DNA from 2 places in the Kitasatospora sp. NPDC049285 genome. Region 2 is predicted to be linked to the other one. Evidence: riboswitches for the same ligand, from Rfam matches in the RefSeq annotation. Region 2 holds a riboswitch; the other holds the start of a gene.
The links. A riboswitch is a leader RNA that binds a small molecule or an ion and turns the genes downstream of it on or off. The one in region 2 is predicted to bind S-adenosylmethionine.
Positions count from the first base shown of each region.

Region 1: it holds a riboswitch for S-adenosylmethionine, as region 2 does, so the genes downstream of both, AB0K51_RS25740 (AAA family ATPase) here and AB0K51_RS02655 (aminotransferase class V-fold PLP-dependent enzyme) in region 2, are expected to answer to the same signal.

Region 1 covers NZ_JBFAQR010000048.1:48,013-52,201, forward strand. Annotated here, with positions in the region: gene AB0K51_RS25720 (PASTA domain-containing protein) at 1-12, opposite strand, end outside; gene AB0K51_RS25725 (protein kinase) at 206-853, shown strand; gene AB0K51_RS25730 (hypothetical protein) at 1,006-1,134, shown strand; gene AB0K51_RS25735 (glutathione S-transferase C-terminal domain-containing protein) at 1,247-2,062, shown strand; SAM riboswitch class IV at 2,149-2,261, shown strand; gene AB0K51_RS25740 (AAA family ATPase) at 2,518-4,189, shown strand, end outside.
Region 2 covers NZ_JBFAQR010000002.1:191,235-195,423, forward strand. Annotated here, with positions in the region: gene AB0K51_RS02645 (hypothetical protein) at 191-616, shown strand; gene trpD (anthranilate phosphoribosyltransferase) at 757-1,827, shown strand; SAM riboswitch class IV at 2,037-2,154, shown strand; gene AB0K51_RS02655 (aminotransferase class V-fold PLP-dependent enzyme) at 2,202-3,578, shown strand; gene AB0K51_RS02660 (Lrp/AsnC ligand binding domain-containing protein) at 3,600-3,881, opposite strand; gene AB0K51_RS02665 (rhomboid family intramembrane serine protease) at 3,878-4,189, opposite strand, start outside.

The DNA.
Region 1 (4,189 bases), on a different contig from region 2:
GGCTCGGTGCACGTTCGACGTCCCTGGGGCTGGGGGTCAGGTGGTTGGGACCGTAGTGGCGGTGGGGGAGTGGTGTGCGAGGTGTGGCCGGACTGTGACCGAGTGCCCGGTGGTGCCCGCGGACGGGGGCGGGCGGTTCGTGATCTGGCAGACTGGCCCGCGAGTTGACGGCCTGTCGGGGACAGGTCAGTGCTGAGGGGGCGGGATGCGTGGTCGGGGGACCGTGCTCGGCGGGCGCTACACGCTCGCCGAGCGGGTGGGCAGCGGCGGCACGGGCGAGGTCTGGCGCGCCGAGGACGGCGTGCTGAAGCGCCAGGTCGCGGTGAAGATCATGCAGCCGGGCCTGCCGGCCGAGCACAGCTTCACCGAGCGGTTCCGGCGCGAGGCGCGCGTGCTGGCCACCCTCAAGCACCCCGGAATCGTGCGCGTCTTCGACTACTCCGAGCCCGACGAGAGCGCCGCCGACGCCGACCGCGCCGACCAACCGGCGTACATCGTCATGGAGTTCATCGACGGCCGGCCGCTGCACCAGGTGCTGGCCGCGGAGGGCCCGCTGGTTCCCGCCCGGGCGCTCGGGCTGCTCGCGGAGGCGCTCGACGCGCTGAACGCCGCGCACCTGCAGGACATCGTCCACCGCGACCTGAAGCCGTCGAACCTGATGCTGCGCCGCGACGGCGGGCTGACGGTCACCGACTTCGGCATCGCCGCGGCGTCGGCCGGCACGAAGATCACCACCAGCAACTACATGGGCCGGCAGTGCCTCACCGACAACGGCACCGGGAAGCCCGCCACCATGCAGACCTGCACCCCGGGCAACACCTCCCAGCAGTGGTACGTGCCGCCGTCCGGATGAGCCGACCGCTCGAGGTTTCGAGGGACCGTCAAGTGGCCTGCCGCTGAAGGGAGTCAGGTCTCGATGCGGCGGCGGGTGCGGCGCGGGCTCTTGACGGCGGGCCGGGCCGGGGTGACACTCCGGGCGGGAATCCAAGCACCTTCGGGGGTCACGTGCGGCACACGGAGCGGTTCGTCGAGGGCGTGGCGCACGCCGTCCGCCTGCTCCCCGTGCTGACCTGCCGACTGCACATCGACCTGCTGCGGGTCTGCAGCAGCATGGCACGGCCGCCCCGCGACTGACGCATCGTCAGCTCCGGCCCGTCCACGTCGAGTTCCCTTCACCCAACCCTGCCCCGCCCCGCCGCGGCACGCCCCGTCCGCGTGCCCGCGCAGCCCTGTCCGGGAGACCCACATGCCCGTGCCGTTCCCCTCCGCCGTGCCCGCCTTCCGCAGCCGGATCGGCCGCGACGCCGACAGCGGCTACCCCGCCGTCCCGCACCGCTACCGGCTCCACCTGGTGCGCACCGACCCGCCCTGTCGGTGGCTCGCCGTCACCCACGCCCTGCTCGGCCTCGACGAGATCCTCCCCACCGACATCCTCCCGGACCTGCCCGACGCCCCCGACGGCGGCTACCGCGCGCTGCGGCCGCTGTACGAGGCCGGCGCGCACCGGCACCCCGGACCGGCCCGACCCCCGGCGCTCAGCGACGGCTGGACCGGACGCATCGTCAGCACCGACCCGTACGCCATCGCCTGCGACCTGGCGCGCCGCTTCGACCGGACCGGCGCCGACCTGCTGCCGGCCGGCACAGAGACCGCCGTCGCCGCGATCGACCGGCTGTCCGCCCGGGGCATCGAGTCGGCCGCCGGGCAGGCCGCCACCGCCGCCGACCCGGCCGTCCGCGCGGCGGCGCTGCGCACCCTGTTGCACAGTCTGGACACGGTCGAACGCCGGCTGGCCGAGGGCCGCGGGCTGCTCGACGGGCCGCTCACCCTGGCCGACGTCCGGCTCTGGGCAGCCTTGCACCAGCTGGACACCGTCCACCTCCGCGGCCTCGGGAGCGCCGCCGCGCAGCAGGTCGCCGACCACCCCCGTACCTGGGGCTACACCCGCGGACTGGCCGCCCACCCCGCCTTCGCCCGCCACGTCGACCCGCCCGCGGCGCTGCCCGACCCGGCGCCGCACCGCACCGCGGACGCCGACGTGCCGGTCCGGCTGGCGGGTTGACTGGGCATCAGCACGCGCGGCGGGGTGACGCAGACGACGCCGGATCCGATTGACGCCTTCAGAACGGCGTTCCTAGAATCACCACCGGCGAAGAGTGTCAGTCCCAAGGCCCCGGCCGACTGACCGGCAACCCCCACACTGCGGTGGGGTGCCCCGGGGATAAGCCAGGCGGCACGGCATCGTGCCGCAAGCGCAGGACGGTTTGCCCGGATCGGGCGGGGATGGAGAAGGCCGTGAGCCAGGGGGTAGCCGGGCGTCGCTCCGCCGACCTTCGGCTGGTGGCGCGGCTCGACATCGACCTGCTCCGGCGGGCCAGCTCCCTCTGTCGCTGACGGCGGCCGGCCGGCGGCCCTGACCTCGGGCCCCGGCCGGCCAGACGATTCCCGATCACGAACTCCGCGTGAGGAGGCGCGCCGTCCGGCCGAACTTCCGCGCGCCCTGTTTCAGGAGTACGGATGTCCATCGTCCCCACGCGGACCGCGCGTGACCTTCCGCGAGCACTGCCGGCCGGCCGGGAGGCCGAGTACCGGCAGCTGTCCGAAGCGCTCCACCGGTGCGAGACGGGCACCGGGTCCGTCATCGCGCTGCACGGATCGGTGGGCAGCGGCCGCAGCGAACTCCTCTACGCCTTCGCCGACGTGGCCGCCGACCGCGGCGCCACCGTGCTGCTGGGCACCGGATCGCCGCTGGAGCACGACTTCCCGCTGGGCCTGGCCCGGCAACTGCTGCAGAGCGCGCCGCTCGACCCGCAGGAGGCCGCCGCCGCCGAGATCCTCCTCGCCCAGGGCACCGCGGAGGCGGCCCGCCGCCACCAGCCCGCCGACGGACTGCAGCGCCGACTCGGCCAGCTCACCCTGGAGGGCCTGTTCGGCCTGGTCCGCGGCCTCACCGAGCGCGCCCCCGTGGTGATCGCGGTCGACGACCGGCAGGACGCCGACCCGCAGTCGCTGGAGTTCCTGCTCTACCTGGTCCGCCGCACCCGCAGCGCCGGTGTCCTGACCGTCCTCAGCTCGCGCGAGACCATGACGCCCCCGAACCCGTTCTTCGAGGTCGAACTCGCCCGGCAGCCGCACTACCGGCAGGTCCGGCTGGACGTCCTGCCGCCCGGCCCGACCGCCGCCCTGTTCCGCGACCGCTTCGGGCCCGCCGCAGCCGCCGCCGACGATGCGCACCGCCTCACCGGCGGCAACCCGCTGCTGCTGCACGCCCTGATGGACGACCACCAGCGAGCCGGAGCACCGGCCGAGCTCGCCGTCGGCGAGGGCTACCGCCGCGGCCTGATGCACTGCCTGCACCGCATCGACCCGCTGGCGCTGCGCTACGCCCGCGGCGTGGCCGTCCTCGGCCCGGCCGCCACCCCCGCGCTCCTCGCCGACCTGCTGCTGCTGCCCGCCGAGGCCCTCCCGCGGGCGCTCTACCTGCTGCACGCCGCCGGGCTGTTCCAGGACGGCGGCTTCCGCCACCCGAGCGCGGCGGGCGACCTGCTCGCCGCGATGCGCCCCGAGGACCAGGCGGCGCTGCACGAGCGGGCCGCCCGCCTGCTGCGCGACGCCGGCGTCGAACCGGCCGCCGTCGACACCCACCTCCGGGTCGCCGAAGGCCACCGGCGTCCCCCGTGGGCCGTCCCGCAGCCGTCCGTCCCGCAGCCGTCGGCGTCGCAGCCGTCCACCGGGCACGCGTCGGACGGGTCGGCCCGGCCCGATCCGGACGCCGGGCGGGCCGTGCACCTCGCGAGCGCCCCGCCGAAGGGGTCCGCCGCGCCCGCCGCCCCGGAGGAGCCGAGGCGTACCGGCGGGTCCGCGGCGGTGGTCGTCGGAACCGACGCCAAGACGGTGGCCTTCCGCTGCGTGCCGTCGCTGCCGGGCACCGAGGTGCTCGGCGAGGACGGAACCGGGCGGCGGCTCAAGGAGATCCGGCACCTGTTCTGGCAGGGGCGGCCCGAACAGGGGCTCGCCGAGCTGGAGCGGTTCGAGGCCGAACCCGGGCGCGCCGGCGCGGGCGAGAACCTGCGCACCTGGCTGCGGTACTGGTACCCGACGTTGCAGCCGGCCGCCGCACCCGGGCCGGACGACCCGGCCGGCGGGATGCGGCTGCTGACCGCGCTGCTCCAGGGCACCACCGGCCCGG
Region 2 (4,189 bases):
TTGTTCGGATCAGGTGACCCGGGTAGGCCGCGAGGGTGAGCTCCGGGCGCGGCGCCTTGAGCGAGATCGCGCCGGGGTCTCTTCAGGAGGGGTGCGCGGGAGTAGCATCCGGAGTGGACGTGGCCCGGGTCACACTGGGCCGTTCGGCCGGGGACACATATAAGAGGACGAGCACCAGGGAGCAGGGGCCATGGCGCAGCATTCCGACGAGACGCTCACCGTTCTCGTCTACAGCGACGACCGCAACACGCGCGAGCAGGTGACCCTCGCGCTCGGCCGCCGGCCCGCCGCGGACCTCCCCGCGGTCGAGTACCTCGAGTGCGCCACCGCCGCCGCGGTGCTGCGGGCCCTGGAGAAGGGCGGCATCGACCTGTGCGTGCTGGACGGCGAGGCCGTCCCGATCGGCGGGCTCGGTCTCACCCGCCAGTTGAAGGACGAGATCTACGGCTGCCCGCCGGTGCTGGTGGTGATCGGCCGCCCGCAGGACTCCTGGCTCGCCGCGTGGAGCCGCGCCGACGCGGCGGTCTCCCACCCGGTGGACCCGGTCGCGCTGGTCGACGCGTCGGCCACCCTGCTGCGGGCCCGGCTCGCGCGGCGGACCCCGGCCGGGCGCTGACCGTCCCCACCGGGGCGTCTCAACTGGAGAGAAGGGGACGGCAACCCAGGGCGGCCGTCCCCGCTCCCTCGATAGGCTGACTCCATCCCTTCCGGCCGCCCGCGGGCCGCCGGTACACGAGATGAGAGCTGGAGACGGCCATGGTGAACGTGCACTCTGCGAACGGCGGTAGCGACCCCGCGCAGGTGGTCCGCACCTGGCCCGACCTGCTGACCTCGCTGCTGAAGGGCGACGACCTCACCCAGGCCGACACCGCCTGGGCGATGGACCGCATCATGAGCGGCGAGGCCACCCCGGTCCAGGTCGCGGGCTTCACCATCGCGCTGCGCGCCAAGGGCGAGACCGTCGAGGAGATCTCCGGTCTGGTCGAGACGATGTACGCGCACGCCGAGCCGCTCGAGATCCCCGGCCCCGCGGTCGACATCGTCGGCACCGGCGGCGACCGGGCGAAGACCGTCAACATCTCCACCATGTCGGCGATCGTGGCGGCCGCGGCCGGCGCGAAGGTGGTCAAGCACGGGAACCGGGCCGCGTCCTCGGCCTCCGGCTCCTCCGACGTGCTGGGCCGGCTCGGCATCAACCTGGACCTGGCGCCGGCCCGGGTCGCGGAGGTCGCCGAGGAGGTCGGGCTGACCTTCTGCTTCGCGGCGAAGTTCCACCCCTCGATGCGGCACACCGCGCAGGCGCGCGGCGAGTTGGCGGTGCCGACGGTCTTCAACATCCTCGGCCCGCTGACCAACCCGGCCAAGGTCACCTCGCACGCCATCGGGTGCTTCGACACCCGGCTGGCCGGCCTGATCGCCGGGGTGCTGGCGCGGCGCGGCGCGACGGCGCTGGTGTTCCGCGGCGACGACGGCCTGGACGAGCTGACCATCACCACCACCTCGCACGTGTGGATCGTGCGCGACGGCGAGGTGACGGAGACTCAGTTCGACCCGCGGGACGTGGGCATCGAGCTGGTGGGCATCGAGGCGCTGCGCGGGGCCGACGCCGAGTTCAACGCGGCGGTCGCCCGCCGGGTGCTGGCGGGCGAACGCGGGCCGGTCCGGGACGCGGTGCTGCTCAACACGGCGTCCGCGCTGGTGGCGTTGGAGCTGGGGGATGCGCCGCTGGCCGAGCAGCTGGCGGCGGGGATGGAGCGAGCCGCGGCCGCGATCGATTCGGGGGCGGCGGCGGAGCTGCTGAAGCGGTGGGCCGAGGCGACACAGTAGGGAGGACATGCAGGGGCTCGGGGAACTGCGAGAAGCGGAAGGCGCCCACCAGCAAGGTCGCGATGTGGGCGGGGAGTTGCACGTGGGAGCGCGACCTGGCGGTAGGTGCATGGCCGCTCGCGCAGTTCCCCGCGCCCCTGACGGGGCACAGGTTGTCCGAGGGGTGGACGGGGCTTGAGACGATCGAGGCCTCGTGTAGGCTGACCGCAGGTCATGAGTGGCAGCGACAAGCCCCAGCTTGCTGTCCGGCAACCCTCCGTCCGTGGCGGGGTGCCCTGGGTGAGGACCGGGCCGTGCGGCGATCAGTCCGTGCGGCAAGCGCGGACCACCGGTCGATGCACCCCGGGGTCCTCACCCCGTGGAGGAGTGCATCCATGTCCGTGACCACCGAGATCTGTGCGCCGCTGGCCGTGCTGGGGCATGACGTCGAGGTTCCGCTGGCGTCGGGGGCGAAGGTCACCTACGCGGCGCTGGACTACGCGGCGAGCGCGCCGGCCCTGCAGCGGGTCTGGGACGACGTGGCGGCGTACGCGCCGTACTACGGTTCGGTGCACCGCGGGGCCGGGTACCTGTCGCAGCTGTCGACCGACCTGTTCGAGCAGAGCCGGCGGACGGTGGCGGAGTTCCTGGAGCTGCGGGACGGCGACCAGGTGGTGTTCACCCGGGCGACCACCGACTCGCTGAACCTGCTGGCGGGCGCGGTGCCGGCCGGGACCGAGGTGTTCGCGTTCGAGACGGAGCACCACGCCTCGCTGCTGCCCTGGCGGCGGGAGGGCCTGACGGTGCGTTACCTGCGGGCGCCGCGCTCGCACGCGGAGGCGGTGGCGGCGCTGGAGGAGGCGCTGCTGGGCGCGGCGGACGGGCCGAAGCTGTTCTGCGTGACCGGGGCGTCGAACGTCACCGGCGAGCTGTGGCCGGTGCGCGAGCTGACCGAGGTCGCCCACCGGTACGGCGCCCGGGTGGTGCTGGACGCGGCCCAGCTGGCGCCGCACCACCGGCTCTCGGTGCGGGAGTTGGACGTCGACTGGGTGGCGTTCTCCGGGCACAAGCTGTACGCGCCGTTCGGCGCCGGCGTGCTGGCGGGCCGCTCCGACTGGCTGGACGCGGCGGAGCCGTACCTGGCCGGCGGCGGGGCGAGCCGGACGGTGGCGCGGGAGCTGGACGGCTCGGTGGCGGTCGAGTGGCACACCGGCCCGGCGCGGCACGAGGCGGGCTCGCCGAACGTGATCGGGGCGTACGCGGTGGCCTCGGCCTGCCGGGCGCTGACCGAGGCGGGGTTCGACGCGCTGGAGGCCCGCGAGCGGGCGCTGGTGGCGAAGCTGACGGCGGGTCTGGCCGCGATCCCCGAGGTGCGGGTGCTCAGCCTGTTCGGCGCCGAGGCGGACCGGGTCGGCGTGGTGTCCTTCGTGGTGCAGGGCTGGAACAGCTCGCACTTCTCGGCGGCGCTCTCCGCCGAGTACGGGATCGGGGTGCGGGACGGGCTGTTCTGCGCGCACCCGCTGGTGCGCACCCTGCTCGGGGGCGAGGAGGCCGCGCCGAGCGAGTGCGGCGCGCCGGAGCCCTCGCTGCCGGGGGAGCGCAGCCTGAACGCGATCCGGGTGAGCTTCGGCGCGGGCACCCCGGAGGAGCACCTGGAGCGGTTCCTGACGGCCGTTCGGGAGCTGGTCACCGACGGCGCGAAGTGGAGCTACCGCAACGAGGGCGGGCGCTGCGTGGCGGCCGCGGAGATCGACCGGGGCCGCCAGCGCTGAGCCCGCCCGGGGAGGCGGCCGCTACTCGTCCAGGCCGAGCGAGAAGGCCGCCTCCAGGTCGTGCTGGGAGTAGGTGCGGAAGGCGATGTGGGTCTCGGTGTCGATCACGCCGGGGATCTTGTTCAGACGGCCGGGGATCACCTCGGCCAGGTCCTCGTGGCCGCGTACCCGGACCATGGCGATCAGGTTGTAGGTGCCGGTCACGGAGTAGACCTCGGTGACGCCCTCGATGGCGGCGATCGCCTCGGCGATTTCGGGGATCCGGTCGACGCTGGTGTTGATGAGGACGATCGCGGTGATCACTGAGCAACTCCTGTTCGAGAAGGTGCGCCCAGGGTATCCCCCGCCGGACGGGCGGCCCAGGCGAACAGCCAGCCGGTGGCGAATCCGATCACGTGGACCAGGTAGGCGACCCCGGTGCCGCCGGAACTGACGGACCACCACTGCAGGGCGAACCACAGGCCGAGCACCAGCCAGGCGGGGAAGCGCAGCGGCAGGAAGAGCAGGATCGGCACCAGGGTGGTCACCCGGGCCTTCGGATAGAGCCGCAGGTACGCGCCGAGCACCCCGGCGATCGCGCCGGAGGCGCCGACCAGCGCGCGCATGGCGTC